2 regions of the Streptomyces sp. NPDC091412 genome follow, and region 2 is predicted to be linked to the other one. Evidence: riboswitches for the same ligand, from Rfam matches in the RefSeq annotation. Region 2 holds a riboswitch; the other holds the start of a gene.
The links. Region 2 has a riboswitch for S-adenosylmethionine ahead of thrC (threonine synthase). Riboswitches for the same ligand answer to the same signal wherever they lie in the genome.
Positions count from the first base shown of each region.

Region 1: linked by a shared signal. The riboswitch ahead of ACIQMV_RS03345 (aminotransferase class V-fold PLP-dependent enzyme) and the one ahead of thrC (threonine synthase) in region 2 are both predicted to bind S-adenosylmethionine.

Region 1 is NZ_JBIVTV010000001.1:727,314-742,069, forward strand. Features, by position in the region: gene ACIQMV_RS03295 (AMP-dependent synthetase/ligase) at 1-953, shown strand, start outside; gene ACIQMV_RS03300 (glycosyltransferase family 4 protein) at 966-2,108, opposite strand; gene ACIQMV_RS03305 (glycosyltransferase 87 family protein) at 2,272-3,522, shown strand; gene ACIQMV_RS03310 (hypothetical protein) at 3,510-4,700, opposite strand; gene ACIQMV_RS03315 (NlpC/P60 family protein) at 4,733-5,755, opposite strand; gene ACIQMV_RS03320 (NlpC/P60 family protein) at 6,000-7,034, opposite strand; gene ACIQMV_RS03325 (NYN domain-containing protein) at 7,273-8,622, opposite strand; gene ACIQMV_RS03330 (hypothetical protein) at 8,689-8,928, opposite strand; gene ACIQMV_RS03335 (rhomboid family intramembrane serine protease) at 9,083-9,835, shown strand; gene ACIQMV_RS03340 (Lrp/AsnC family transcriptional regulator) at 9,832-10,113, shown strand; gene ACIQMV_RS03345 (aminotransferase class V-fold PLP-dependent enzyme) at 10,140-11,513, opposite strand; SAM riboswitch class IV at 11,678-11,794, opposite strand; gene trpD (anthranilate phosphoribosyltransferase) at 11,880-12,944, opposite strand; gene ACIQMV_RS03355 (cytochrome bc complex cytochrome b subunit) at 13,092-14,753, opposite strand; gene ACIQMV_RS03360 (Rieske 2Fe-2S domain-containing protein) at 14,750-14,756, opposite strand, start outside.
Region 2 is NZ_JBIVTV010000010.1:52,630-67,385, forward strand. Features, by position in the region: gene ACIQMV_RS23625 (trehalose-6-phosphate synthase) at 1-1,165, opposite strand, end outside; gene ACIQMV_RS23630 (glucosyl-3-phosphoglycerate synthase) at 1,249-2,220, opposite strand; SAM riboswitch class I at 2,351-2,520, shown strand; gene thrC (threonine synthase) at 2,539-3,822, shown strand; gene ACIQMV_RS23640 (MoaD/ThiS family protein) at 3,819-4,094, shown strand; gene ACIQMV_RS23645 (cold-shock protein) at 4,525-4,728, shown strand; gene groL (chaperonin GroEL) at 5,110-6,732, shown strand; gene ACIQMV_RS23655 (NADH:flavin oxidoreductase) at 6,932-8,062, shown strand; gene ACIQMV_RS23660 (MFS transporter) at 8,331-9,806, shown strand; gene ACIQMV_RS23665 (hypothetical protein) at 9,810-10,394, opposite strand; gene murQ (N-acetylmuramic acid 6-phosphate etherase) at 10,483-11,418, opposite strand; gene ACIQMV_RS23675 (MurR/RpiR family transcriptional regulator) at 11,506-12,450, opposite strand; gene ACIQMV_RS23680 (hypothetical protein) at 12,579-13,346, opposite strand; gene ACIQMV_RS23685 (ABC transporter ATP-binding protein) at 13,343-14,356, opposite strand; gene ACIQMV_RS23690 (PLD nuclease N-terminal domain-containing protein) at 14,353-14,571, opposite strand; gene ACIQMV_RS23695 (DUF3887 domain-containing protein) at 14,609-14,756, opposite strand, start outside.

The DNA.
Region 1 (14,756 bases), on a different contig from region 2:
ACAACGGGGCGCGCGCCAAGGCGCAGGGGGACGGCAAGGGCCGGATCTTCGACAAGGCGGCCGACACGGCGATCGCCTACAGCAAGGAGCTGGACAGCCCCTCGGGCCCCTCGCTCGGGCTGCGGATCAAGCACAAGGTGTTCGACAAGCTGGTCTACGGCAAGCTGCGCGCGGTGCTCGGCGGGCGCGGCGAGTACGCCATCTCCGGCGGCGCCCCGCTCGGCGAGCGCCTCGGGCACTTCTACCGCGGTATCGGCTTCACGGTCCTGGAGGGCTACGGCCTGACCGAGTCCTGCGCGGCGACCGCCTTCAACCCCTGGGACCGGCAGAAGATCGGCACGGTCGGCCAGCCGCTGCCCGGCTCGGTGATCCGCATCGCCGACGACGGGGAGGTGCTGCTGCACGGCGAGCACCTGTTCAAGGAGTACTGGAACAACCCCGGCGCGACCCGGGAGGCGCTGGCCGACGGCTGGTTCCACACCGGTGACATCGGCACCCTCGACGAGGACGGCTACCTCAGGATCACCGGCCGCAAGAAGGAGATCATCGTCACCGCCGGCGGCAAGAACGTCGCCCCGGCCGTGATCGAGGACCGTATCCGGGCGCACGCGCTGGTCGCGGAGTGCATGGTGGTGGGCGACGGGCGGCCGTTCGTCGGCGCGCTGGTCACCCTCGACGAGGAGTTCCTGCGCCGCTGGTGCGCCGAGCACGGCAAGCCGGCCGACTCCACGGCGCAGACGCTGCGCGACGACCCGGACCTGAACGCGGCGATCCAGGCGGCGGTCGACGACGGCAACGCCGCGGTGTCGAAGGCGGAGTCGGTGCGCAAGTTCCGCATCCTGCCCTCCCAGCTCACGGAGGACTCGGGTCACCTCACCCCGTCGCTGAAGCTCAAGCGGAACGTGGTGGCACAGGACTTCGCGGACGAGATCGAGACGCTCTACGCCAAGTAGCGCGCCGCTCCCCTACAGCAGTTCCCGGAGCCGCTGGGCCAGCAGGTCCCACCGCCACTTCTCCTCGACCCAGGAGCGTCCGCGCTCCCCCATGCGGCGGCGCAGCTCGGCGTCCCCCAGGAGCGTGACGACGCGGTCGGCGGTGTCCTCGGGGGAGCCGCCGCGCACGACCCAGCCGGTCTCGCCGTCGAGCACCGCGTCGGGGGCGCCGCCGGAGTCCCCGGCGACGACGGGCAGCCCGGTCGCGGACGCCTCCAGGTAGACGATGCCGAGCCCCTCGACGTCGAGTCCGCCGCGCCGGGTGCGGCAGGGCATGGCGAAGACGTCACCGGCGCCGTAGTGCGCGGGCAGCTCGGCCCAGGGGACCGCGCCCGTGAAGCGCACGGAGCCGGCCACCCCGGTCCGCTCCGCCAGGGCGCGCAGCTCCTTCTCGTACGGGCCACCGCCGACGATCAGCAGCACGGTGTCCCGTTCGGCGGCCAGGATCCGCGGCATGGCCCGGATCAGCGTGTCCTGCCCCTTGCGCCTGACCAGCCGTGAGACGCACACGACGACCGGCCGGTCGGTGAGCCCGAGCCGGGCCCGCACCTCGTCACCGCCCGAGCCGGGGTGGAACGTCTTCTCGTCCACGCCCGGGGGCAGTCGCACCATCCGGCCGGCCGCCTCGGGCGTCAGCGCGGTGGCGATCCGGGAGCGGGTGTACTCGCCGAGGTAGGTGATCGTGTCCGTCGACTCCCCGACGCGGCGCAGGAGTCCGCGCGCCGCGGGCAGTTGCGCCCACCCCGCCTCGTGCCCGTGGGTGGTGGCCACCAGCCGCTCGGCGCCCGCCCTCCGCAGGGCCGGCGCCATCAGCCCGAGCGGCGCCGCCGCCCCGAACCACACCGCGGTGCACCCGTGTTCGCGCAGGAGTCCGACAGCGCGCCGGGTCGCGCCCGGCGTCGGCAGCAGCATCGTGGTGCGGTCGCGTACGACGGTGAAGGGCTGCTCCGCGTCGAACGCGGCCGTCGCCTCGGCACCCTCCCGGCCCCGCTTCCAGGTGGAGGCGTAGACGACCAGCCGCTCCGGGTCCAGCCGCAGCGCCATGTTGTGCAGGAACGCCTGGATCCCACCCGGCCGGGGCGGAAAGTCGTTGGTCACGATGAGGGTCTTGCGCACACCGGCCGACCCTACCGAACCCGACCGGGGCACCCGGCCACGGCCATGCCACCCGCCCCGCACCGGCCCCCCGGGAGATCATGTGCCCCGCACCACGAATCGCGCGAACCACGCAAACTGATCGGAACCATCGGACCGGTCGGGCTCACGGGAGAGGACCGAGGTGGACGGGACAGGTACCCGGCGCAGGCTCACCGGGGTACTGGCGGTCTGGGGTGTCAGCCGGGCCGTGTTGGTGCTCCTCGTGTTCAAGGTGTTCGTCCTCGCGGGGGCGGAAGACGTCACGGCGGACGTGTCGGTGATCTACCAGGGCTGGTACGAGGTGCTGCGGCAGGGTGGCTTCCCCGTCGGCGACGTCACGTGGCAGTACCCGCCCGCCGCCGCGCTGGCGATCCTCTCCCCCGCCACCCTGCCGTTCCTCGGCTACACCGCGGCCTTCCACGTGCTGGCGCTGCTGGCCGACCTGGCGGTGCTGTGCCTGCTGCTGTGCGCCGGGCGGCGGGCCGGCCGGCCGCTGCGCGGTGCCTGGGTGTGGACGGCGGGCGCGCCCCTGCTCGGCCCGATCCTGTACGCGCGCTACGACGTGATGGTGACCGCGGTGGCCGTGGCCGCGCTGCTCGCGGGCGTCCGTCACCCGCGCGCGATGGGCGCGCTGGCCGGCTTCGGAGCGCTGCTGAAGGTGTGGCCGGTCCTGCTGCTGCCCGGCCTCCGGGGTGCTGCCGGGCGCCGTGCGTGGACGGCGGCGGCACTGACCGCGGCGCCGCTCGCCTCGCTGTTCGCGCTCACCATGCCCGGCGCCCTGTCCTTCGTGACCGCGCAGCGCGACCGGGGCGTGGAGGTGGAGTCGCCGGCCGCGCTCGTCCTCCACGTGGCCCGGCACCTCGGCTGGAACGGACAGGTGCTGCTCACCTACGGCTCGCTGGAGTTCGTCGGCCCGTACACCGACGTGGTCGGCACCGCGTCCCTGGCCCTGACCGCGGCCGCCCTCGGCTGGCTGGTGCTGTGGCGGCTGCGGGCCCGCCGCTTCCGCCCGCACACGGCCGCCCAGGCCGCGTTCACGGCCGTACTGCTGTTCACGGTCACCAGCCGGGTCCTCAGCCCCCAGTACCTGGTGTGGCTGATCGGGCTGGCCGCCGTCTGCCTGTGCTTCCGGGACGACGGCATGCGGCTGCCGGCCGGCCTCGTCCTGGCGGCGGCCCCGGTGACGGCCCTGGAGTTCCCGGTGTACTTCGCGCACGTCGTCGCGAGCGACCGCCTCGGCGTCACCCTCCTGCTGCTGCGCAACGGCCTGCTGGTGGCCGCGGGCGTGACCGCCTGCCGGGCCCTGTGGCGCTCGACGGTCACCGCCGCGCCCCGGACGCGGGCACCGCACCGGGCCGCCCGGCCCACCGCCCGGCTCGATCAGCCCAGCTGACGTCCGAGATACGCGTGCCACTGCTCGGTGAACCGGTCCAGGGTGGTGCCGAGGACCTTCCGCAGGGCGTCCTCGACCGCGCCCTCGCGGGTGCCGTGCGCGCCGACGGAGCGGTAGAAGTCGTCGAGGCGCCGCTCGCCCCACTGGTCGGCGATCATGCGACAGGCCATCCAGCCGCTCTCGTACGCCCGGGCGAGCCGGGCCGGGTCGCCGGCGAAGCCGAAGTCCTCGTCGGACGGCAGCGCGGCGGGAACCTCCCCGTCGGTCACGGCGCGCCGCAGTTCGGGCGCGACCTGGTCCGGGGGGCGGCCGGTGCCTCGGTAGCCGACCCAGTCGGCGTAGCCCTCGGAGAGCCACAGCGGGGTGGCGGCGTTGGTGTGGGCGCGAGTGGCGACGTGGGTCGTCTCGTGGGTGAGGACGACCTGCTTGCCGAGCGACCCGAGCATGCCGTAGGCGGCGGGGTTGACGATGATCCGGTCCGCGGGCGCCCGGCCCGCGCCCCCGGTCTCGCCCGTGGTGACGGCGGCGATCCCGCGGTAGTTGGAGGCGGGCGAGCCGAGCAGTCCGGCCATGCCCTCCAGGGACTTGGGCACCAGCAGGACGACGTGCCGGCTCCAGTCCGTGCCCCACGCGTCCGACACCGCGGGTATCGCGCGGTCGGCCAGGCCCGCGTAGCCGCGCAGGACCGCGTCGCCGTGTCCGACGCCGAGCACGAGGCTGCTCCGCCCGTGCACCACCGAGACCGTGCCCTGATCCCACAGCTGCTCGGCGGACTTCTTCTCCGGCCGGTCGGAGTCGACGTACCACTTCCCGTCGGCGCCGGTGGACAGGGTCAGCGTGCGGCCCACGGTGACGGGCGCCTTGTCGTACCCGGTGACCCGGTAGCGCAGTTCGGCCCGCGCGACCGCGGTGTCGCCGCCGCGGCGCAGGCTCTTCAGCCGGTAGGACCAGTCCGTCAGCGGGACGGCCCGCAGCCGCGCGTACGGGGCCCGGGTCCCGGTGGCGGCGTACGCCTTCGGGTCGTGGTGCAGGACCGCCGCCGCCCGCCGGTCGAGCACCCGCTGCACCTCGGCCTTCGCGGTGTCGGCCGCGGACGGCCCGCCGCAAGCCGTCAGGGACGCGAGCAGCAGGCACACCACCGTCACCGAGGATTTCGACGCCCGCCCACGACCAGCCATTTCCCGATCGTACGGCGGCACCGGGACGGCCGTCAGACCCTGGTGACCGACGAGACCGGCATCATGTTCACCGGGTCGTAGCGCACCGGAGCGCCCGGATGGGGCGCGTGGATCACCCGGCCGTTGCCCGCGTACATCGCGACATGGCCGGCGTCGGAGCGGTAGACGACCAGGTCGCCGGGCCTGGCCTGGGACAGCGGGATCCGCCGGCCCGCGTTGCGCTGCTCCTGCGAGGTACGCGGCAGATGCACCCCGGCCTGCGCGTACGACCACTGCATCAGGCCCGAACAGTCGAATCCCGTGGGCCCGCTGGCGCCCCAGATGTAAGGGCGGCCGAGGGCGGAGCGGGCGGCGGCGAGGGCGGCGGCCGCGCGGACCGAGGCGGCCGGTCCGGCGTCGAAACCGGGGAGGAAGTCCTCGCGGCCGGAGCGGGAGGCCCGGTCGTAGGCCTCGCGCTCCGACGGGGACAGGGAGCCGAGGAGTTGGCGGGCCCTGGCGAGCTTCTGCTCGACCGTCCGCTTGTGGGTCGCGACCGCCTTGCGGCTCTTGTCCAGTTCGGCGAGGGCGCGGGTGGCCTCGGCGCGGTCCTGGGAGAGTGCGCGCAGCGCCCGCCGCAGGTCCTTCAGTTCGCCGGTCTGGTGGTCGGTGATCCGGTCGAGCGTGGCGGCCCTGTCGAGGTATTCGGCCGGGTCGTGGGAGAACAGCAGGGCGATCGACGGGTCGAAGCCGGAGCGGTACTGGGCTCCGGCCAGCGAACCCAGCGATTCCCTGAGGTCGTTGACGCGCTGCTGCCGTCGGGCGATGCGGTCCTGGAAGTCCCGCACCCGGGTGCGCAGGAGGTCGGCGCGCTCGCCGGCCTTGTCGAAGGCCTCGGTCGCCTTCTCGGCCTCCTGGTAGAGGCGGTCCACCTCGGACCGGGCGTCGCCGTGCGGAGCGGCGACGGCCGAGGTGGCCGGAACGGCGCCGAGGGCGGCGGCCGCGGCGGACAGAACGCAGAACGCGGCGCCCGCGCCCCGGTCGAACCCGGACGGTGCCGGGCGGCGATGAGACCCCACGGGAAGCCGTACTCCCTCCACTGGCGGACACTGACCGCTTCCCGGGGCCGAGACGCCGAGCGCCCGTCCTGCGGGAAACGCGCCAGACAGTAGCCGCGCGGACACACGGCGACCAAAGCCGCGGAGGGGGCACCGAACACGGGCGCCCCGCCTCTGACGCAGGTCATCGGCGGGGCGTGGGGTCACCGTGGGGTGCCGGGATTCGCCCGTTCGGGCGAGTACGAGGCGTGCTCCCGGGGTGGCGTCAGATGCGGACGCCGAACTGGAAGGGCATGTTGTTGATCGACTCGTAGCGCACGACGGTGCCGGTGCGCGGGGCGTGCAGCACCTGGCCGTTGCCCGCGTAGAGGCCGACGTGGTGCTGGTCGCCGTAGAAGATGACCAGGTCGCCGACCTGGAGCTGGCTCTGCGAGTAGATCCGGGTGCCCGCGTTGGCCTGCGCCTGGGAGGTGCGCGGGATGCTGACACCGGCCTGGGCGTAAGCCCAGGAGGTCAGACCCGAGCAGTCGTAGGAGGACGGGCCGGTGGCGCCGTAGACGTAGGGTGAGCCGATCTTGGTCTGGGCGGCGGAGAACGCGGCGCCGGCCCGGCCGGAGGCGGGGGTGGAGCTGCCCAGCTGCACGCGGTCGGCGGAGGCCCGGCTGGCCCTGTCCTGCTCGGCGGCGAGCGCGGCCTTCTCCGCTGCGGTGAGGCTGTTCAGGAGCCGCTGCGCCTCGGCGAGCTTGCCCTGGACCTCGCTCTTCTTCTTGCCCAGCTCGGTGCGGGTGGCGGCGAGGTCCTTGAGCTTCGAGGAGGCCTCGGACCGCTCCTGGCTGAGCTCGCGCTGCTTGTCCTGGATCTTCTTCAGCGCCTCGACCTGCTGGCCGCTCAACTGGTCGAGCGTGGAGGCCTTGTCGAGGTAGTCGTCCGGGTCGGCGGACAGGAAGAGCTGGAGCGACGGATCTATCCCGCCGGTGCGGTACTGGCCGGCAGCCATCGAACCGAGGCCGTCGCGGAGCTTGTTGAGCTCCTGCTGGCCGCGGGCGACGTTGTCCTGGATGGTGGAGATCTCCTTCTGGAGCTTCTCCTGCTTCTCCTTGGCCCCGTTGTACTTCTCGGTGGCCTGCTCCGCCTGCTCGTAGAGCTCGTCGACCTTGGACTTGACTTCGTCCTTGCTCGGCTTCGCGCTCGGGGCGGCATTGGCGGCCTGGGCACTGATGGCTACAGCCGCTGCCGCCGCGGTGGTGAGCACGGTCACGCGCGCACGGCTGGGTTGCTTGGGTCGACGGTGGGACGCCACGGAAGCGAGCTCCTTCTTCTGAGTGATCACCCGCTCGGAGGTTCGAGGCTCGACCCTAGTGACCTCATCGTGATGAATTCAAATCCTGAGGCGGAAAATCCCACCAGTCACTTCATTCTTTGCCCATAACTCACCGGCAGTGAGGACCACTTGACCCTGCGTCGCGTGACGCTTCCGGTGAATTCGGGAATGCTGCCTGTATGTTGCGCTTGAGGCTTACGTAGCCCTACGTCCGGTTTCAGCCGCGCGAGAGCCGCTTCAGCAGCACCGCCGAGGCCACCGGCCGCGCCCCCGCCTTCGCGATCCCGTCGGCGACCTCACGGTCGGTCGAGACGACGATCACCGGACGGCCGGGCGGCTCGGCCCGCACCAGCTGACGGATCAGCTCGTCCGCCGTGACCCCCGGCTTGGAGAACAGCACCCGCACACCGCGCGGCGGCGCGAGGAGCACCGGCGCGACCAGCTCGGCCCCGTCGAAGACACAGGTGACCTCGGCGCCGGTCTGCGCGGCGAGCTGCGACAGCTGCCCCAGCAGCCTCAGCCGCTGCTTCTCCAGCGGCATCTGCGGATAGCCGGTCTTGGTGACGTTGTAGCCGTCGACGACCAGATGGGCCTGCGGCAGCGCGAGCAACTGGTCGAGGATCGCCGGGTCGTGCTCGGACAGCGCGCGGGCGGCGATGTCCTTGGGGGTCATCCGGCCCGGCTCGACCGCGTCCACGGTCTCCGCCGGCCGCACCGACACCGGCGGCAGCGCCAGCTCCCGGCGCAGCCCCTGGGCCGCGTCGAGGACGGTGTCCAGCAGCAGCCGCACCCGCATGTCCTCCACGCTGCGCCCCTCGCGGGCCGCCCTGCGGGCGGCTTCCAGCGCGGCCTCCGCCTCCCCCAGACGCGCCTTGAGCCGCCGGGCCTCGCTCTCGGCGGACGACACCTGCGCCTGCCCCTCGGCGCGCAGGGCCTCGATGTCGCTCCGCGCCTTGCGCAGCGCGGCCTCACCGCGCTTGACGTCGCTGTGCGCGGCCCGCAGCTTGCGGTGCAGCGACTCGGCCTCTTTCCTGGCGGCGTCCAGCTCGGCCCGCAGCCGCTCGGTGTCGGCGCGGGTCTGCTCGCGGGCCGCCGCCAGCTCGGCGCGCAGCCGCTCCAGTTCGGCGCGGCTCTCCTCGTCGGCGCGCTCGGCGTCCACCCGCTGGGCCTCCTCGCCCGCGGCGGCGACCAGCTTCACCCAGCCCGGCGGGCGCAGTACGTAGGCCGCGGCCGCCACGTCGAGCGGATCCGCGGCCGGGGGCGGCGAGCCGGAGTCGAGGGCACCCGACAGCTCGGGCTGGTCCTCTTTGAACTTCTCGCCGATGCGCTGGCGGAACAGCGGATCGGTCTCCAGCGCGGCCGCCATCGCGTTGCCCGCGAACTTCGCCCGGCGGCTGGGGGTGAACCGGGCGTACTGCCGCAGCTGCGGCGGCAGCTCGGCGAACGTCAGCGTGCCGAAGGAGTCGGAGACGATCTGAACGACCCGGTGGCGCACTCCGTCGGGCAGGGGACGGTCGAGCACCTCGGCGGTGCCGTCGCCCGGCCCCCCGCCTTGTGTCTCCGCCATCCGTCACCCCAATGCCTCTGTGCTTCGCGGACCCCCGCGGGGGTCGCCTGTGCGGGCCCGCTCCGCTCAGGAGCCGGCGCCCGGCCTGTCCACGAGTTCCACCTGGTCCACGGCGTTGCACCAGCGGCAACGCACCGACTCGATCGTCTCACTGACCACCTCGCGCTCCTCGACCTGCGGCTCTCCGGCCAGATCGAGGTGGACGTACTCGACGACCTTCGACGAGCGGGTCACGTCGAAACGGGTGAGGTTGCCGCACAGGGTGCAGCGCCACCGGGTCGTGGCGGTCGGCAGGGGAACCGTCATCGCGACTGTTCGCTTCCTTCTGTGTCCATGACGCGCCAGCTTCCCTGGGCGTGTGGCACGTAACCCTACGGCCTGGCGGCGACTCGGCGCCGGTCCGTCCACGGCGGCGAGGCGGTCTGTGCGCTTGCGTCCGGTTACGCCATGCTCTGTGCACATGATCGGCAACAGGTACACGGTGGCCGCCCGGACGATCAGGGCGGCCAGGACGGTACGGAACATGCAGGCGCCGGTGACGTGCGCCCTGATCGTCCTGTGCTGTCTGATCTTCGTGGCCGGCCCGGCGGCGGGCCTCAATCCCTCCTACGGCACGGGGGACGCGCTGCTGCTCGCCCAGCGGGCCTATTTCCGGCGGTGGGGCGTGATCCCCGCTGATTTGTTCACCGGCTCGTTCCGGGCCGCCCTCACCCCCGCGACGGCCCTGTTCGTGCACGGCAGCTGGGTGCACCTGCTCGGCAACATGCTCTTCCTCTACGTCTTCGGGGCGATGACCGAGGAGCGCATGGGCCGCGTCCGGTTCACGCTGTTCTACGTCGGCTGCGGCTACCTGGCCCTGGTGGGCTACGCGGTCGCCAACGCCGCCTCCGGGCAGAGCCTGGTGGGGGCCTCGGGCGCGATCTCGGCGGTCCTCGGCGCGTTTCTCTACCTGTTCCCCAGCGCCCGGGTGACCAGTCTCTTCCCGTTCCTGTTCTTCCTGCCGCTGCGCTTTCCCGCGTGGGTGGTGCTGCCCTTCTGGGCGGCCCTCCAGTGGCTGGCCGCCGGGCGCGCCGCCGAGGGACCGCAGGTCGCCTACCTGGCCCACGTGGTGGGCTTCGCCCTGGGCTTCGCCTGCGCGTGGGCCGGGTTCGGCCGGAAGACTAGAGTGAAGGCCGCCCCTGCTCCGGCCCCCGAGGGAGAGAACCAGCCGTGATCACCGCGATCGTCCTCATCAAGACCAGCGTGGACCGGATCCCCGAGATCGCCGAGCGGATCGCCTCACTGGACTCGGTCAGCGAGGTCTTCTCCGTCACCGGCACGTACGACCTGATCGCCATGGTCCGGGTGCGGCAGCACGAGGACCTGGCGGAGGTCATCCCGGGGCGGATCAGCAAGATCCCGGGCGTCGAGGGGACGGACACGCACGTGGCCTTCCGCACCTACTCGCAGCACGACCTGGAGGCGGCGTTCGCCATCGGGCTGGACTCCTGACCGCCCCCGGCTCCTGAGCGGGCGGATCACACCGCGGGCACGCAGCGGCCGCCCTCCGTGCGGTACGTCCACTTCGCGCCGTCCCTGACCAGCTCCCGCACCGCCGCCACGAAGCGGTCCACGTGCTCGTCGGGCGTGCCCGCGCCGAAGCTCACGCGGATGGCGTTGAGGGACTTCTCGCCCGGGGCGGCCTCGGGCGAGCCGCACTCGCCCTGGCTCTGCGGATCGCCGCCCAGCAGGGTGCGGACCAGGGGGTGGGCGCAGAAGAGGCCGTCGCGGACGCCGATGCCGTACTCGGCGGAGAGGGCGGCGGCGAAGTGGGAGCTGTTCCAGCCCGCCACGACGAAGGAGATCACTCCGACCCGCGGGGCGTCGTCGCCGAACAGGGAGAGCACCCTGACCTCGGGCACCTCGGCGAGGCCCGCCCGCACCTTGCGGATCAGGTACCGCTCACGCGCGACGAGGTCGTCGAAACCGGCCTCGGTCAGCGCCGTGCAGGCCGAGGCGACGGCGTAGGCGCCGATGACGTTCGGCGACCCGGCCTCGTGGCGGGCGGCCGACTCGTGCCACCGCACGTCCACGGACCCGTCGGCACGCCGCGCCACCGTGCGGCTCGCGCCGCCGCCCGCGAGGTACGGCTCGGCCTCGCGCAGCCAGTCGGCGCGGCCGGCGAGGACGCCGGAGCCGAACGGGGCGTACAGCTTGTGGCCGGAGAAGGCGACCCAGTCGACGTCGAGGTCGCGGACGGACACCGGGTGGTGCGGGGCGAGCTGGGCGGCGTCCAGGACGATCCGGGCGCCGTGCGCGTGGGCGGCGGCGGCCAGCTCCCGCACGGGCCACAGCTCGCCGGTGACGTTGGAGGCGCCGGTGACGCACACCAGGGCGGGGCCGTGGGGGTCGCGGCCGGCGAGGGCCCGCTCCAGGGTCGCCACGGCCTGCTCCGGGGTGCGCGGGGCGTCGAGGCAGGTCACCCGCGCGTCCCGCCACGGAAGCAGCGAGGCGTGGTGCTCGGTCTCGAAGACGAAGACCTGGCAGTCCGCGGGCAGCGCCCGGGCGAGCAGGTTGAGGGAGTCGGTGGTGGACCGGGTGAAGACCACCTGGTCCTCCGCACGGCAGTCCAGGAACTCCGCGACCGTGTTCCGGGCGTTCTCGAACAGGTCGGTGGAGAGCTGGGAGAGGTAGCCGGCGCCGCGGTGGACGCTGCCGTAGTACGGCGCGTACGCCGCCACGTCGTCCCAGACGCGCTGGAGGGCGGGCGCGCTGGCGGCGTAGTCGAGCGCCGCGTAGGTGACCTCCCCGCCGGTGACGAGCGGAACGGTGACGTCCCGGCCCAGCACGGGCAGCGGGGCACGGACGGACTGGCCGGCGGCGGCGACGGTGGGGACGGCGGAAACGGACATGGGTGAACTCCCGTGAAAGCAGGCGAAATCACCACGCGAGCGGGCACGGCTCGAGCGTGGAGAAGGGTGAAATGGGTGATGCGGAGGCGGGGCTCTACGCCCTAACGCATTCGCTTGCTCACGGGAGGCTCCCTCGTACGACCAGGACCCCTGGTGATGCGAGGGGTCCGCGCTTGCCGTGGGCCTCGCTGCCTACGGCCTGGTCTTCACCCGGGGCACCCCGCCACGGACGGAGGGTTGCCGGACAGCCGGCCGGGGCCACATGGCTGTCACTCATGACCTGTTTCAGCATCCTGCCACACGATCTTCCACGCGCAAGGCGCAGTCCGGATCGTGGACTGCGCCTTGCGACGGGAGGTTCGGGTCTCAGGCGTTGCTGACGGCCACCCAGCGCTCCAGCGTGCGCTTGGCGGACCCGGAGTCGATCGACTCCGCCGCGCGGTCCATCCCGGACCGGATCTGTTCGGCAAGGGTGCCCGGACCCGGCCGCAGGGCCACCAGCGCCGCCGCGGAGTTCAGCAGGACGGCGTCCCGTACGGGCCCCTGCTCTCCGTCCAGCAGGCGGCGGGCCACCTCGGCGTTGTAGGAGGCGTCACCGCCCCGCAGCGCCTCCACGGGCACCAGTTCGATGCCGACGTCCCGCGGGTCGAAGCGCTCCTGGGTCACCTTGCCGTCCCGGACGATCCAGACCTGGGAGGTGGCGGTCGTGGTGAGCTCGTCGAGGCCGTCGTCGCCCCGGAAGACCAGGGAGGAGTGGCCGCGCTCGGCGAAGACGCCGGCGACGACCGGTGCCATGCGCGGGTCCGCGACCCCGACGGCCTGGGCCCGCACCCTGGCCGGGTTGGTCAGCGGGCCCAGCACGTTGAAGACCGTGCGGATGGCCAACTGGCCGCGGGCGGCGCCCGCGTGGCGCAGCGCCGGATGGAACTTGATCGCGAAGCAGAAGGTGATTCCGGCCTCCTGCGCGACCTCGGCCACCCGCCGCGGCGTCAGCTCCAGATTGACGCCGAGCTTCTCCAGTACGTCGGAGGCTCCGGAGGCGGAGGACGCGGCCCGGTTGCCGTGCTTGACGACGCCGGCGCCCGTGCCGGCCACGACGATCGAGGACATGGTGGAGATGTTCACGGTCTTGGCGCCGTCGCCGCCGGTGCCGACGATGTCGACGGTCTCGCCGGGCACCTCGATCACATTGGCGTGCTCGTACATCGTCCGGACCAGGCCGGTGATCTCCTCCACCGTCTCGCCCTTGGCCCGGAGGGCCACCACGAACCCGGCGATCTGCGCGTCGGTCGCCTCGCCGCGCATGATCAGGTCCATCGCCCAGGCGGTCTCGTCGGCGGTGAGGTTCCGGCCGTCCAGCAGGCCGTTCAGCAGGGCGGGCCAGGAGCGGCCCGCCGCGGTGTTGCCTCCAGCGGGGGTCACAGCGTTCATATGCCGCTCCTGGGTCGGTGTCCCGTATGCGGGACGCGAGTCTTCGAACAGGTCCACCCTATCCAGCCCCGGGCATGGCGAAGGGCCCCGTCCGGGGATCGGACGGGGCCCTTCGACCGTGGCGTGGCGACGCTCAGCGGTCAGTGATCAGTGGTGGCCGTGGCCGCTCGTGATCTCCCTGTACTCCTCGACGGTCGGCTTCGGGATCTGGTTGTCCTCGCCGTAGTACGCGTTGCTGAGCTTGGCGCGCAGCTTCTGCGAGCCCTTGATCTTGCGCTCGACGCCGTTCTCGTCGACCGCCGGACCGATCTCGGCCGGCTCGTACTGGTCGTGCGCCGTGAGCGTGTAGAGCTGCTCCTGGCTGAGCGGCTCGTGGACCTCGATGAACTCACCGTGCGGCAGGCGCTTGATGATGCCGGTCTCGCGACCGTGCAGCACCTTCTCCTTGTCGCGGCGCTGGAGGCCGAGGCAGATCCGCTTGGTGGCGACGAACGCGATGATCGGTCCGACGAAGAAGCCGATCCGGACGAACCAGGTGACCGCGTTGATCGACAGGTGGAAGTGCGTGGCCCACAGGTCGTTGCCGCCGCCGACCAGCGTGATCATGTACATCGTGATCCAGGCGACACCGAACGCGGTACGCGTCGGGGCGTTGCGCGGACGGTCCAGGATGTGGTGCTCGCGCTTGTCGCCGGTGATCCAGGACTCGATGAACGGGTAGAGCGCCAGCGCCGCCAGGACCAGACCGAAGAGGACCAGCGGGATGAACACGCCCAGGACGAGCGTGTGGCCCCAGAAGTTGACCTCCCAGCCCGGCATGAAGCGGACCAGACCCTCGGCGAAGCCCATGTACCAGTCGGGCTGGGCGCCGGTGGACACCTGGTCCGGACGGTACGGGCCGATCACCCAGATCGCGTTGATCTCCACGAGCGCCGCGATCATCGCGAGGACACCGAAGACCAGGAAGAAGAAGCCGCCGGCCTTGGCCATGTACACCGGCAGCAGCGGCATGCCGACGACGTTCTTGTTGCTCTTGCCGGGACCCGCGAACTGCGTGTGCTTGTGGTAGAAGACCAGGATCAGGTGGGCCACCACCAGGCCCAGCATGATGCCGGGCAGCAGCAGGATGTGGATCGAGTAGAACCGCGCCACGAAGTCGTGACCGGGGAACTCGCCGCCGAAGAGGAAGTACGAGATGTACGTGCCGACGATCGGCATGGACAGGATCGCACCCTCGGTGAAGCGGACACCGGTGCCGGAGAGCAGGTCGTCCGGGAGCGAGTAACCGGTGAAACCGGTGAACATGCCCAGGGCGAACAGCAGGAAGCCGAACAGCCAGTTGATCTCACGCGGCTTGCGGAACGCGCCGGTGAAGAACACGCGCATCATGTGCACGAACATGCCGGCCAGGAAGATCAGCGCGGCCCAGTGGTGGATCTGCCGGATGAGCAGACCACCGCGCACCTCGAAGGAGATGTGCATGGTCGAGTTGAACGCCTCGGACACCAGCTGACCCTGCAGCGGGACGTACGAGCCGTTGTACACCACCTCGCTCATCGAGGGGTGGAAGAACAGCGTCAGGTACACACCCGTGAGGATGATGATGATGAAGCTGTAGAGGCAGACCTCGCCCAACATGAACGACCAGTGGTCGGGGAAGATCTTGCGCATGTTGGCCTTGGCCAGGGAGTAGATCCCGAGCCGGCCGTCGGCCCAGTCGGCGAGCCTCTCGCCGGCCGGTGCCTGCCCGCGAGAGCGGCCCGCCGCGCCTGCGGCAGACGGATTCGTGTTGGCTGCTGATGTACTCATCCG
Region 2 (14,756 bases):
TCATCCCGTCCCGGATGGGGTTGACCAGTGCCACGTCGGCGATCCGGTACGCCGCGAGCGACCGCGCGAAGTCGTCCTCCACGTGCAGCAGGACCGGGGTCCAGCCGGGCGTCCCGTAGCGCGCGTTGATCTCCTCGGCCACCCGTCGCACCTGCTCCGTGTACTCCCGGTACACCGCGAGGTCCTGCCGCGAGGGGTAGGCGAAGGCCACGTGCACCACCCGCTCGCGCCACTCCGGGCGGTCCTCCAGCAGCTGCCGGTACGCGTGCAGCCCCCGCACGATGTTCTTGGACAGCTCGGTCCGGTCCACCCGCACGATCGTCCGGCGCGGGCCCCCGTCCGGGCCGGCGCCGATCTCCTCGCGCAGCGCCGCCATCCGCTCCTCGACGTCGGCCCGGTGCGACCGCTCCCGCAGGAACTCCGCGTCCGCGCCCAGCCCGTGCACCCCGATCCGGGTGCCCCCGAGCCCGCCGACGAGCGCGTCGCAGCACCCGGCGAACGCGTCCGCCCACCGCTGGGTGAGGAAGCCCAGCCGGTCCGCGCCCAGCATCCCGCGCAGCACCTGCTCGGCGATGTCGTCGGGGAGGATCCGGAAGTAGTCCGCCGGCGCCCACGGCGTGTGCGAGAAGTGCCCGATGCGCACATCGGGCCGGAAGTCGCGCAGCATCCCCGGCACGAGTGTCAGGTGGTAGTCCTGCACCACCACGGCCGCCCCCTCGGTGGCCTCCTCCGCCAGCGCCTCGGCGAAGGCCAGGTTGTAGGCCTCGTAGGATTTCCAGCGACGCCGGAACTCCGCGTCGAAGACCGGCTCCAGCGGGGTCTGGTACAGCATGTGGTGGACGAACCACAGCACCGAGTTGGCGATGCCGTTGTAGGCGTCGGAGAAGACCTTCGCGTCGATGTCGAGCATCCGCACCTGCTGCCCGCCGGTCGCCTCCGACGGCAGCCGGCGCCCGCCCTCGAAGCGGCCCGCCGCCTCCCGGTCGGCGTCGCTCAGCGCGGCGCACACCCACACCGCGCCCGCCTCCGGGCCGATCGCGGAGAGCCCGGACACCAGCCCTCCGCCTCCGCGCCGGGGGTGGAGCGAGCCGTCCGGGCGTACCTCGTACGAAACCGGGCCGCGGTTGGACGCGACCAGCACTTCGGCACCGTGCGTAGAAGCCATACGCCTCAACCTAGCCCGGCCCCGAAACGCTCAAACGTACGGTTCCGCTTCGTAGCCGGCGGACGGCGGGCGGTACCGGTGTTTCACGCCACCTGCCGGGTCGCGTACTCCGTGATCTCGGCCATCGGCGGACGCTCCTCCGTGTCCACGTGGTACGTCCGCGGCTCGAAGCCGTTCTCGCCGCGGACGAACTGGGTGAGGCAGGGGCGCACGAGGTGGCCCCGGGCCAGGCGCAGCTGGGCGGTGCGGTAGATCGCGGCGGCCATCCGGCCGAGCGCCTGTCCGTCCTGGTGCCGGTGCCTGCGCACCCCGACGTCGACCTGGGCGAGCGCGTCCAGGCCCACCAGGTGCAGCGCGTCGACCAGCATGCCCAGCTCGACGCCGTAGCCGACCGGGAAGGGCAGCTGTTCGAGGAGTGAGCGGCGGGCCGCGTACTCGCCGCCGAGCGGCTGCACGAAGCCGGCCAGCTGCGGCCAGTGCATGTTGAGCAGCGGGCGCGCCATCAGCTCGGTGACCCGTCCGCCCTGCCCGGCCGCGGCCGGTCCGGAGGTGTGTCCGCCGGGCACGGTGAAGGGCCGGTCGTACATCGCCTTGACCAGGTCCACGTCGCGTTCGGTGAGCAGCGGGCCCACGATGCCGGTGACGAAGTCGGAGGAGAACTCCCGCAGATCGGCGTCGACGAAGCAGACGATGTCCCCGCGGGTGACGAGCAGGGAGCGCCACAGGACCTCGCCCTTGCCCGGCACGGCCGGCAGGCGCGGAAGGATCTCGTCGCGGCGCACCACCCGGGCGCCGGCGGCGGCGGCCACCTCGAAGGTGCGGTCGGTGGAGCCCGAGTCGACGACGACGATCTCGTCGACGAGCGGCGCCCGCTCCACGAGGTCGCGGCGGATCACCGCGACGATGTCGCCGACCGTCGCCTCCTCGTTCAGCGCGGGCAGCACCACGGAGACCGACTGGCCGGTGCGCTGCTTGGCCGCCAGGATCTGGTGGAGCGGCCGGTCGGCCACGGACCAGGAGCGGGTGGCCAGCCAGCGCTCGACTTCTTCCAGCACGGTCAGCGGCTCCTCACTGTTGTCTCGCGCTTCGGACGACCGGCTCAGCCGTCCTGGCCTTCCGTTACAGTCTGAACAACGCGGACGACCATCCCATGCCGGGGGTCACCTCCGCGTCACAACCGAATACAGCTCATCCAGAGGGGCAGAGGGACACGGCCCGATGAAGCCCCGGCAACCCTCCAGCCGGTTCTCGTATCGACTGCTGTGCGAGCACAGCCGATCGTCTTCGCGAGGCTCCCGGCTAGGGAAGGTGCCAAATCCGTCTCACGGCGAGATGCGTCGTGAGGAAGATGAGGAGAAAGGGCCTCGCCTCACATGGCTGTGCAGACCGTTGTAAGCAGCACCGACTCCACTGTGGACCTCGGCCCCGCCGCGGCGCTGAGCTGCCGCGAGTGCGGTCACCGCGTCCCCCTCGGCCCGGTCTTCGCGTGCGAGGAGTGTTTCGGCCCGCTGGAGATCGCCTACGACTTCTCGGCCTACGACACCGAGGAGCTGCGCAAGAGGATCGAAGCGGGCCCCGCGAACATCTGGCGCTACGCGCCGCTGCTGCCCGTCCCCGCGGACGTCGCCGGCAAGCCGAACCTGAACCCGGGCTGGACCAAGCTCGTCCGGGCCGACCGCCTCGCCCGCGAACTGGGGGTGACCGGCGGGCTGTACGTGAAGGACGACTCCGGCAACCCGACGCACTCCTTCAAGGACCGCGTGGTCGCCCAGGCGCTGGAGGCGGCCCGCGCCTTCGGCTTCACCACCCTCTCCTGCTCCTCGACCGGCAACCTGGCCGGCGCCGTCGGCGCCGCGGCCGCCCGCGCCGGACTGCGCTCCTGCGTGTTCATCCCGCACGACCTGGAGCAGGGCAAGGTCGTGATGGCCGCGATCTACGGCGGCGAACTCGTCGGCATCGAGGGCAACTACGACGACGTGAACCGTTTCTGCTCCGAGCTGATCGGCGATCCGGCCGGCGAGGGCTGGGGCTTCGTCAACGTCAACCTGCGGCCGTACTACGCCGAGGGCTCCAAGACGCTGGCGTACGAGATCTGCGAGCAGCTCGGCTGGCGGCTGCCGGACCAGATCGTCGTCCCGATCGCCTCGGGCTCCCAGCTCACCAAGGTCGACAAGGGCCTGCGGGAACTGATCGAGCTGGGGCTGGTCGAGGACAAGCCGTACAAGATCTTCGGCGCCCAGGCCGAGGGCTGCTCGCCGGTGTCCACCGCCTTCAAGGCCGGCCACGACGTCGTGCGGCCGCAGAAGCCGAACACGATCGCCAAGTCCCTGGCCATCGGCAACCCGGCCGACGGCCCGTACGTCCTGGACATCGCGCGCCGCACCGGCGGTGCGGTGGAGGACGTGACCGACGAGCAGGTCGTCGACGCCATCAAGCTGCTGGCGCGGACCGAGGGCATCTTCGCCGAGACGGCGGGCGGTGTGACGGTCGGCGTGACGAAGAAGCTCATCGAGGACGGTGTCCTCGATCCGACGAAGACCACCGTCGTCCTCAACACCGGCGACGGGCTGAAGACGCTGGACGCGGTGGCCGGCACCGGCCTGACCGCGACGATCCGTCCGACCCTGGACTCCTTCCGAGAGGCTGGCCTGGCATGAGCGTGACCGTTCGTATCCCCACCATCCTGCGCACCTACACCGGCGGCCGGGCCGAGGTGAGCGCCGAGGGCGCGACCCTGTCCGAGGTCATCTCGGACCTGGAGAAGAACCACACGGGCATCGCGGCACGGGTCCTGGACGACCAGGGCAAGCTGCGCCGCTTCGTCAACGTGTACGTCAACGACGACGACGTCCGGTTCGAGCAGGGCCTCGAGACGGCCACCCCGGACGGCGTGGGCGTCTCGATCATCCCGGCGGTCGCCGGCGGCTGATCATTACCTTCGGTAATCCTGGTCACGCAGAGTTCATCGAATGGCCCCCTCCGTGAGAGAAGCGGAGGGGGCAATTCTGTGTGGTTGAGCACGGTAGAGTTGGGGAACGCGCCCCCGAACTCCAAATCCGGGGCCATGGATTCCTGCCGCGGGCCCGGCAAGAAGTAGCCAAAGTCTGCGGGCCTTCTGCGGCATTTGCCTTGTTTATGGGGCCCGACTTGCCCTGAATTCACGTGAATTCTCCCTATATTCCGGACCGCGTACGTCCAGATTTCTCGTCCGATTGACCTGTTGCAGACGGCAGTTGGACAGATACATTCAGCCGCGGTCGACGCGTTCCGGCGCACGCCCCCGATCCACGGGGGGTGAGGTCTGACCCGGATCCGCGAAGTGTGGATCTGTGCAAGGGCCAGTAATAGGGGAGTTAGGCATGGCTCAGGGCACCGTCAAGTGGTTCAACGCGGAGAAGGGGTACGGCTTCATCGCGGTCGACGGTGGTGCGGACGTCTTCGTCCACTACAGCGCGATCCAGATGGACGGCTACCGCTCGCTGGAAGAGGGCCAGCGGGTCGAGTTCGAGATCTCGCAGGGCCAGAAGGGTCCGCAGGCCGACATGGTCCGCGTCACGGCCTGAATCGCGCGACCACCGCAAGCGACGTTCTTCTACGGAAGGGCCCGCACCTCCGCTGCCGGGGTGCGGGCCCTTCGCTGTGCCCGCGCGCCGTCCCGTCCGGCGTTCGGCGCGCCCGTGTCCGCGCACCGCGCGCTCGCACGGCCCGGCATGCCCGTGTTCGCGTCCGGCTGAGTCCCCGCCGACGCCCCGAAGGCGCTTGCACTCGAAGGGGTCGAGTGCTAATCATTGGCGTTAGCACTCTGAAGGTGAGAGTGACAACGAAGGACCGGGTCGGTGAGGCCACGGGCCGGGTGGGGCAAGGAACCTCCGGCCGGGGCCGTCCGTCGCGGGCGCGGGCGCGGTCCGAAGTAATCACCCCCAGTCCTGGGAGGACCACTTCACATGGCCAAGATCATCGCGTTCGACGAGGAGGCGCGGCGAGGCCTCGAGCGCGGCATGAACCAGCTCGCGGACGCCGTCAAGGTGACCCTCGGCCCCAAGGGCCGCAACGTCGTCCTTGAGAAGAAGTGGGGTGCCCCCACGATCACCAACGACGGTGTCTCCATCGCCAAGGAGATCGAGCTCGAGGACCCGTACGAGAAGATCGGCGCCGAGCTGGTCAAGGAAGTCGCCAAGAAGACGGACGACGTCGCCGGTGACGGTACGACCACCGCGACCGTGCTCGCCCAGGCCCTGGTCAAGGAAGGCCTGCGCAACGTCGCCGCCGGTGCCAACCCGATGGCCCTGAAGCGCGGTATCGAGAAGGCCGTCGAGGCCGTCTCCGCCGCCCTGCTCGACCAGGCCAAGGAGGTCGAGACCAAGGAGCAGATCGCCTCCACCGCCTCCATCTCCGCCGCCGACACCCAGATCGGCGAGCTCATCGCCGAGGCCATGGACAAGGTCGGCAAGGAAGGCGTCATCACCGTCGAGGAGTCGCAGACCTTCGGTCTGGAGCTCGAGCTCACCGAGGGCATGCGCTTCGACAAGGGCTACATCTCCGCCTACTTCGCGACCGACATGGAGCGCATGGAGGCGTCGCTCGAGGACCCGTACATCCTCATCGCCAACTCCAAGATCTCCTCGGTCAAGGACCTGCTCCCGCTCCTGGAGAAGGTCATGCAGTCGGGCAAGCCGCTGCTGATCATCGCCGAGGACGTCGAGGGCGAGGCCCTGTCGACCCTGGTCGTCAACAAGATCCGCGGCACCTTCAAGTCCGTCGCCGTCAAGGCCCCGGGCTTCGGCGACCGCCGCAAGGCCATGCTTGGTGACATCGCCATCCTCACGGGCGGCGAGGTCATCTCAGAGGAGGTCGGCCTCAAGCTGGAGAACGCGACCCTGGACCTCCTGGGCCGCGCCCGCAAGGTCGTCATCACCAAGGACGAGACCACCATCGTCGACGGCGCCGGCTCCTCCGACCAGGTCAACGGCCGGGTCAACCAGATCCGCGCCGAGATCGAGAACAGCGACTCGGACTACGACCGCGAGAAGCTGCAGGAGCGCCTGGCGAAGCTCGCCGGCGGCGTCGCGGTCATCAAGGCCGGTGCCGCCACCGAGGTGGAGCTCAAGGAGCGCAAGCACCGCATCGAGGACGCCGTGCGCAACGCCAAGGCGGCCGTCGAGGAGGGCATCGTCGCCGGTGGTGGCGTGGCCCTGCTCCAGACCACCAACGTCTTCGAGAAGCTGGAGCTCGACGGTGACGAGGCGACCGGCGCGCAGGCCGTGAAGCTCGCCCTGGAGGCCCCGCTCAAGCAGATCGCCGTCAACGCCGGCCTCGAGGGCGGCGTCGTGGTGGAGAAGGTCCGCAACCTCACCCCGGGCCACGGCCTGAACGCCGCGACCGGCGAGTACGTCGACCTGGTCGCCGAGGGCATCATCGACCCGGCGAAGGTGACCCGTTCCGCGCTGCAGAACGCCGCCTCCATCGCCGCGCTGTTCCTCACCACCGAGGCCGTCATCGCCGACAAGCCGGAGAAGGCCGCCGCGCCGGCCGGCGGCGGCATGCCGGGCGGTGACATGGACTTCTGATCCCTTCGAGGATCGGATCCGTCCTTCACGTACCGAGGGCGGCACTCCCTGGAGACAGGGGGTGCCGCCCTCGGGCGTGTTCCGGGTCACAGGGGTGGATCGGCGGAATGCCGTGACAGGCGGGGCAGTTGACGCCGGTGCCCGGCGGACGCGTGTGCGCGCCGGCCGGTACCGATCACGATTCCGAGGAGCCCCCCACGTGACCTCCACCGCTTCCGAGTCCGCCTCCCGCGCGGCCGGGATCCTCTCCCGCCCCGTCACTCTGAACGGCCTCACCGTCCCCAACCGGATCGTGATGGCGCCGATGACCCGGATGTTCTCGCCGGGCGGCGTCCCCGGCGAGGACGTGCTGTCGTACTACGCCCGCCGCGCCGCCGCGGGCGTCGGCCTGATCGTCACCGAGGGCACCTATGTGGGGCATGACTCGGCCGGGCAGAGCGACCGCGTGCCGCGTTTCCACGGCGAGGAGCAGCTCGCGGGCTGGGCCAAGGTGGCCGAGGCCGTGCACGCGGCGGGCGGCACGATCGTGCCGCAGCTGTGGCACATCGGCATGGTGCGCCGGCCGGGCCAGCAGCCGTTCCCGGACGCGCCCGCGGTGGGCCCCTCCGGGCTGCGCGTCGGCGAGTCCGAGGTCACCGGCAGGGCGATGACGCGGACGGACCTGGACGACGTCATCGGCGCGTTCGCCGAGGCGGCCGCCGCCGCGGAGCGCATCGGTTTCGACGGCGTGGAGCTGCACGGCGCCCACGGCTATCTGCTCGACCAGTTCCTCTGGGCGGGCACCAACCGCCGTACCGACGCCTACGGCGGCGATCCGGTGGCCCGTACGAAGTTCGCCGCCGAGATCGTGGCCGCGGTGCGCGAGTCCGTCTCGCCCTCCTTCCCGGTCCTCTTCCGGTACTCGCAGTGGAAGCAGGACGTCTACGACGCCCGCCTGGCCGAGACCCCGGAGGAGCTGGAGGCGATCCTGTCGCCGCTCGCGGCGGCCGGAGTCGACGTCTTCCACGCCTCCACGCGCCGCTACTGGCTGCCGGAGTTCGAGGGCTCGGACCTCAACCTCGCGGGCTGGACGAAGAAGCTGACGGGCAAGCAGGTCATCACCGTCGGCTCGGTGGGTCTGGACGGCGACTTCATCAAGGCGTTCCAGGGCGAGGGCGCGGAGGTCGGCAGCCTCGACAACCTGCTGGACCGGCTGGAGCGCGACGAGTTCGACCTGGTGGCCGTGGGCCGCGCGCTGCTCCACGACCCCGAGTGGGCGGCGAAGGTGCTCGGCGGCCGCTTCGATGAGCTGAAGCCGTACGACGCGGCGGCGCTGAAGACGCTGAGCTGAGCCGGGCCGGGTCGGGCCCGGGGGCTCGGACCCGGATGTGGGGGCGGTGGCTGCCGGAGGGCGGGCGCCGCCCCTCTGCCTGCCGGGTCTTCGCCTGCCGGATCTCCGGGGGGTCTTCGTCCGGCGAGCCTCCACCTGGTCTGTCTGTCTGCCTGGTCTGGTCTGCCTGCCGGGTCTTCCTGGCGGGATTTCGCTTGCTTAAGTCAATCAATTTCAATTAAAGTTGCCTGAGTCAAGTACACCCGCTCTCCGACGGAGACCTTCCTTCATGTCCGACGCACTCGCCCGGCCCGCCGCGGCCGGGCAATCCGCGCCCCGGCCCAACGCCGTCGTGGCCGTACTCGCCTTCGGCGGCATCGTGGTCTCGCTGATGCAGACCCTCGTGATCCCGATCATTCCCGAGCTGCCCCAGCTCCTGCACGCCTCGGCGTCGGACACCATCTGGGCCGTCACCGCCACGCTGCTCGCCGCGGCCGTGGCCACCCCGGTCATGGGCCGCCTCGGCGACATGTACGGCAAGCGCCGCATGCTCCTGCTGAGCCTGGCCATGCTGGTGGCCGGCTCGGTCACGGCCGCGCTGAGCGACTCCCTCACGCCGATGATCGTCGGCCGTGCCCTGCAGGGCCTCGCCTCCGGCGTCATCCCGCTCGGCATCAGCATCATGCGCGACGAACTGCCCGCCGAGCGGCTCGGTTCGGCGACCGCGATGATCAGCGCCTCGCTCGGCGTCGGCGGCGCCCTCGGTCTGCCCGCCGCCGCCCTGATCGCCGAGAACCTCAACTGGCACATGCTGTTCTGGGTTTCGGCCGGTCTGGGCGTCGCCGCGGCGGTGCTGGTGCTGAGCGTCGTGCCCGAGTCGGCGGTGCGCACCGGCGGCCGCTTCGACCTTCTCGGCGCGGTCGGTATGGCGACGGGCCTGATCTGCCTGCTCCTGGCGATCTCCAAGGGTGCCGACTGGGGCTGGAGCAGTGGAACGACCCTGGGCCTGTTCGCGGTGGCGGTCGTCGTCCTGGTCGCCTGGGGCCTGTTCGAGCTGCGTGTCGAGGCGCCCCTGGTGGACCTGCGCACCACGGCCCGCCGTCAGGTGCTGGTGACCAACCTCGCCTCGGTGGCCATCGGCTTCGCGATGTTCTCGATGTCCCTGGTCATCCCGCAGTTGCTGCAACTGCCCGCGCAGACCGGCTACGGACTCGGCAAGTCGCTGCTGGCCTCCGGCCTGGTCATGGCCCCCTCGGGCCTGGTGATGATGGCCGTCGCCCCGGTGTCGGCGATCGTCTCGCGGACCAGGGGCCCCAAGGTGACGCTGATGATCGGCGCGCTGATCGTGGCCGCCGGCTACGGCCTCAACATCGTCCTGATGAGCCAGGTCTGGCACTTCGTCCTGACGTCCTGTGTGATCGGCGCCGGCATCGGCTTCACCTACGGCTCGATGCCCGCGCTCATCATGAGCGCCGTGCCCGCGTCCGAGACGGGCGCGGCGAACAGCCTCAACACCCTGATGCGCTCGATCGGCACGTCGGTCGCCAGCGCGGTGGCGGGTGTGGTCCTGGCCCATATGACCACCGCGTTCGGGTCCTACGCGCTGCCCTCCGAGAACGGCTTCCGCACGGTCCTCGCCATCGGCGGCGGCGCCGCCCTGCTCGGCTTCCTGGTCGCGTCCTTCATCCCGCGCCCGCGCACCGCGGCCCAGGGTGAGCCGTCGGCGTCCGGTGAGCCCGCGCCCGCCGGGGCGAAGGTGCCGTAGGCCCTACGGGTTGCCCATGGGCTCGATGTCGGCCCGTGTGGGATGGCCCCAGATCCGCACCACCTCGTAGTCGGTGAACTCGTGCACGAGCCGGTAGGCGGGCGCGGCGCGCGGTGCCCGGCGCTGGGCGGCGATGAACAGCTCGGCCTCGCGCCGGTCCCGGCGCGGGGTCCCGCACAACTGCCACTCCCGACCGTTCCACAGCTCCGGCAGCCATCGCTGCTGGGGCTGCGGCCGGTCCTCGCGGACGCCGTAGCGGGACGGGGCGGTGGCCGCGGGCTCGGCGGCGCGGCGCGCGTACGAGGCGTACGCCCCGTCGACCTCGGAGCGGCGGGCGGCCCGGCGCCGGGTCTCGCACAGCAGACACAGGTCGGGGGCGCTCTCGTCGACGGGCCCGTTCGGATGCTCGGCGCAGCGGGTGGCGGGCGCGGCCGTCGTGACGGTCTCGTCCAGCAGGTCGAGAGCGCGCCGGAGGTCCGCCTTCATCTCGTGCAGCCTGGCGTCGGGCGTGTCCGCGGACAGCGCCTCGCCATGCTCCCCGAGCAGACGCAGAGCCCGTCCTAGGGCGGTGAGCTGGGCGTGGTTCATGGTGTCCTCCAGCGTAGGACGCCCCGGCCGGTGAGGGAGCCCCCGGCCTCCCCGTTCGCTCCCGCCACCGGTCCCGGGCCCGCCGGCCTCAGTCCCCCGCCCGCTCCAGTGCCGTGCGCAGATGGCCGTCGGACTGTTGCAGGAGGCGGCTCGCCGTGGCGGCGTCGGTGCCGGCGAGGAGGGTGAGGATGGCGGTCTTCACCTCGCCGTCCGCGGCCGTCAGGGCGCGTTCGATCTCGTCGTCCGCGGCGCCCGTGGCCAGGGCGACGATACGGCGGGAGCGGGCGCGGAGCTTGTCGTTGGAGGCCCGTACGTCGACCATCAGGTTTCCGTAGGTCTTGCCCAGGCGGATCATCGTGATCGTCGAGAGCATGTTGAGGACCAGTTTCTGCGCCGTGCCGGCCTTCAGACGGGTGGAGCCGGTGAGGAGTTCGGGGCCGACGACGACCTCGATGCCGTGCTCGGCGGCGGCCGCCAGCGCGCTGTTCGCGTTGCAGGACAGGCCGATGGTCAGGGCGCCCAGGGCGCGGGCGTGCTCCACCGCGCCGATGGCGTAGGGGGTGCGGCCGGAGGCGGAGACGCCCACCACCGTGTCGTCCCGCGTGAGACCGAGGGCGTCGAGCGCTTCGGCCGCCAGCTCCTTCGAGTCCTCCGCGCCCTCGACCGAGGTCACCATGGCCGGGGGGCCGCCCGCGATCAGCCCGACGACCTGGGAGGGGCGCGTGTTGAAGGTCGGCGGGCACTCCGAGGCGTCCAGGACCCCCAGCCGTCCGGCCGTGCCCGCGCCGGCGTAGACCAGCCGGCCGCCGCGCGCCATCCGCTCCGCCACCGCGTCGATCGCGGCGGCGATCTGCGGCAGCCGCTCGGCCACGGCGGCGGGCACGGTGGTGTCCTCGGCGTTCATCAGCCGGGCGATCTCCAGCGTCGGCAGCCGGTCGATCTCCGCCAGCTCGGGGCGGAACGCCTCGGTCGTCAGCGACTCCAACTCGGTGCGCAGCTCGCGGTAGTGGGGCGTGGAGGTCATGAGGGGGCGGCTCTCTTCGTGCGTCGCGGTACGGCTGACCGTGCGGATCCGGGCTTGTTCGGTTCTCGGCTGCGAGCGTTGCGAACGCTACGAGCGATGGGTCCCGCCCCGCGGGCTGTGCCGGTGGGCGAGCGCCTCGTAGGACGCGGCGAGCGCGGGCGCCGCCGTCTCGTACGTCCGCTGTGCCACCCCGACGAACAGGCAGTCCACCACGAGCAGTTGACTGGTCCGGGAGGACATCGCCGCCGGGCGCAGCTCGCTCTCGCGGGCCGTGGAGGTGGTCAGGACGTGGTCGGCGTACTGGGTGACGGGCGCGGCGGGACGGCCGGTGATGGCGACGGTGGTCGCGCCGCGCTCGAAGGCCACCCGCAGCGGCTCGATCACGTCCCCGGTCGAACCCGAGTGGGTGATGGCGATCGCGACGTCCCCCGCGCGCAGCTGCACCGCGTTGGTGACGGCGAGGTGCGGGTCGCTGTGCGCGTGCGCCACCAGACCTATGCGCAGCAGCTTCTGCGTGAGGTCCTGGGCGACCAGACCGGAGGCGCCGATGCCGTAGACGTCGGTGCGACGGGCGGCGGCCAGCGCGGTGACGGCCGCGCCGAGCTGGATGGTGTCGAGGCCGGCGGCGGTGTCGGCCAGGGTCTGCTGCTCGTCGAAGGCGAGTTTGGCGACGACGTCGGCGATGGGGTCGTCCACCGCGATGTCGGTCGTGATGGCGGGCGCGCGCCCCGACTGCTGCTGGGCGGCCAGGCCCGCGAGGGCCAGGCGCAGGTCCCGGTAACCCGGATAGCCCAGCAGGCGGGCGGTGCGTACGACGGTCGCCTCGCTGGTGCCGGTGAGCTCGGCGAGGCCGGTGACCGTGAGGGCCGCGCAGCCGGCCGGGTCGGCGGCGACGGCCTCGGCGACCCGCTGCATGGAGCGGGTCATCGAGGGCGCGAGCGTGCGTACCTTGGCCGCGAGGGCGGCGGGTGCGGGGGGCGTGAGGCCCGGGGCGCCCACGCCTGCGAAAATTTCCTTCACGTCCTGGGTCACACTGTGAAAGGTATTTTCCGTACGGTCACGTGGTCAAGGCCGCGCGCCAAGGCCCCGCAGACCCGGCTCGAACAGTGGCCGCGACGTGGCCGTCCGAGCCTCGTGCCCCGTGCTCCGCGACACGGACGTCAACGCACCTCCTTGCGCGCGCCCCGCAGGACCGCTGCCACCACGCAGCCGAGCGTGAGGACCACGGCGACGGCCAGGGCCTGCTGCGCGTGGTCGGCCGCCGTGTGCCGCAGGAACGCGTCCGGCGCTTTCGTCAGCTCGGTCGGGAGCCGGCGCGACACCCCCGGCAGCGCCCCGAGCAGCGGGAGCGTGAACAGTACGAGCAGCGCGTACCCGACGGTGCCGAGCGTGCTGCGCGCCAGGGTCCCGGCCAGCGCCGTGACCGCCACGGCGAACACCAGGTACACCGAGCCGGTGAGCGCGGTCCAGCCCACGGCCGCCGTACCGGGATTCCCCAGCAGGACGGCCGTCTCGTACCAGGCGGCGAGCAGCCCGGCCAGGTAGCCGCCCACGGCCCCGGCGGCGCTGACCGCGAACCTCGGCACCAGCAGATCGCCGAAGCGCCGGGCGCGTGTCCGGTAGAAGACAGCCAGCGCGGGCTTGGCGTCGATCGAGCACGCGTACGCCGCCACGACGACGGCCACGATGAGGCCGATCCCGAACGCGTTGTTCACGTACTGGGCCACACCGTCCGCCGGGACCGGGGGCGGAAAGACGATCTTCGCCCGCTGGGCCGAGCCGCCGGCGTGGTCCAGCAGCTGCGCGGAGTACCGGGCGAGCAGCGGCCCGGTGAACCCGAAGACCACGAAGACACCCAGCAGCGCGATCAGCCTCTTGGTGCGCAGCAGCCGAAGCCACTCCACCCGCCACAGCGAAAGCTCGTTCACGCCGCACCCGTCCGATCCGCTTCCCGCTGTCCGTGCTCCACGTGCCGACCGTCCTGTCCGTCCTGTCCGTGCCGTCCGCCGGTCAGCGCCAGGAACGCGGCCTCCAGGTCGGCGTCGACCGGTTGGAGGCTGATCAGCGCGGCGTCCGCCGCGGCGATCGCCTGCGGCAGCCGGCGCTCACCGACCGCCGTGCTCGACGCTTCGACGCGCACGGATCCGTCGGAGTTCACCGCCACCGAGGTGACCCACTCCTGCCGCCGCAGCAGTTCGGCCAGCCGCTGCTCGCCGCCCGCGCGCAGGCGCAGCTCCCAGGCCGGCCGCAGGAACCGGTCGATCAGGTCGCGGACCGGCCCCTGGAACAGGAGCCTGCCCCGGTCGAGCACGCCCACCGTGTCGGCGACCCGCTGGACGTCCGCCAGGACATGGCTGGAGAAGATCACGGTGCGGGTCCTGCCGAGACCGGCGACCAGGGACAGCACCTCCGCCCGCCCGGACGGGTCGAGCGCGCTGGACGGTTCGTCGAGGATCAGCAGCTCGGGGTCCAGCGCCAACGCCACCGCGAGGCCCAGCCGTTGCTTCATACCGCGGGAGAAGCCGCCCGTGCGCCGGTCGGCCGCCTCGGTCAGGCCGACCTCGGCGAGTACGGCCGTGACCGGGTCGGGGGCGGTCCCGCCGGTGTCGTGCGCCGGTCCGCCGCGGCGCCCGCGTGCGCCGCGCGCGGCCAGACCGCGGGACTGGCGCACCACCTCCGCCGCGGTGAGCCAGGGTTCGAACTCGGGGGTGTCCGGGCAGACCCCGATCCGTCCCGCGTCGACCGCCGTCCGGACCTCGCCCGCGTCGAAGCGGCGCAGACCGGCCACGATGGACAGGAGCGTCGTCTTCCCGGCGCCGTTCGGGCCCACCAGACCGTAGACACCGCCGCGCGGCACCTCCAGGTCCACGCCGTGCAGCCCCGCCCCGTGCCCGTAGTCGCGCACCAGGTTCGCGGTCACCACGGCCGGCCCGCTCATCGGTCCTCGCTCCGTCCCGCCACCAGGTAGGCGATCGGGCCCACGGGGTTCACGAAGAGGCATGTCAGCACCCAGGCCCAGCGGGGCAGGTGACGGGTGCTCCGGTGCCGTGCGAGGTCGACGAGGCAGTAGACGAGCAGAGCGAGCTCGGCGACCAGCAGGGGTGCGATCGCGGCCCAGGGGACCGCCGAGGAGTTGAGGCTGGAGGCAATCACGGAATGGACTCTCTGTGGGGGTGTCGGAGCGGCCGGGTCACGGCGTCTCGGGCGGGAGGATGAAGAGTCCGCCGACCTTCTCGGCGGTGTCGAAGGCGACCCGGGCCTTCATCTCACCGGCCTCGTAGCGCAGGGGGATGTCCACCACGGTGTGATCGCCGATGCGCCGGACGAACGGTTCGCCC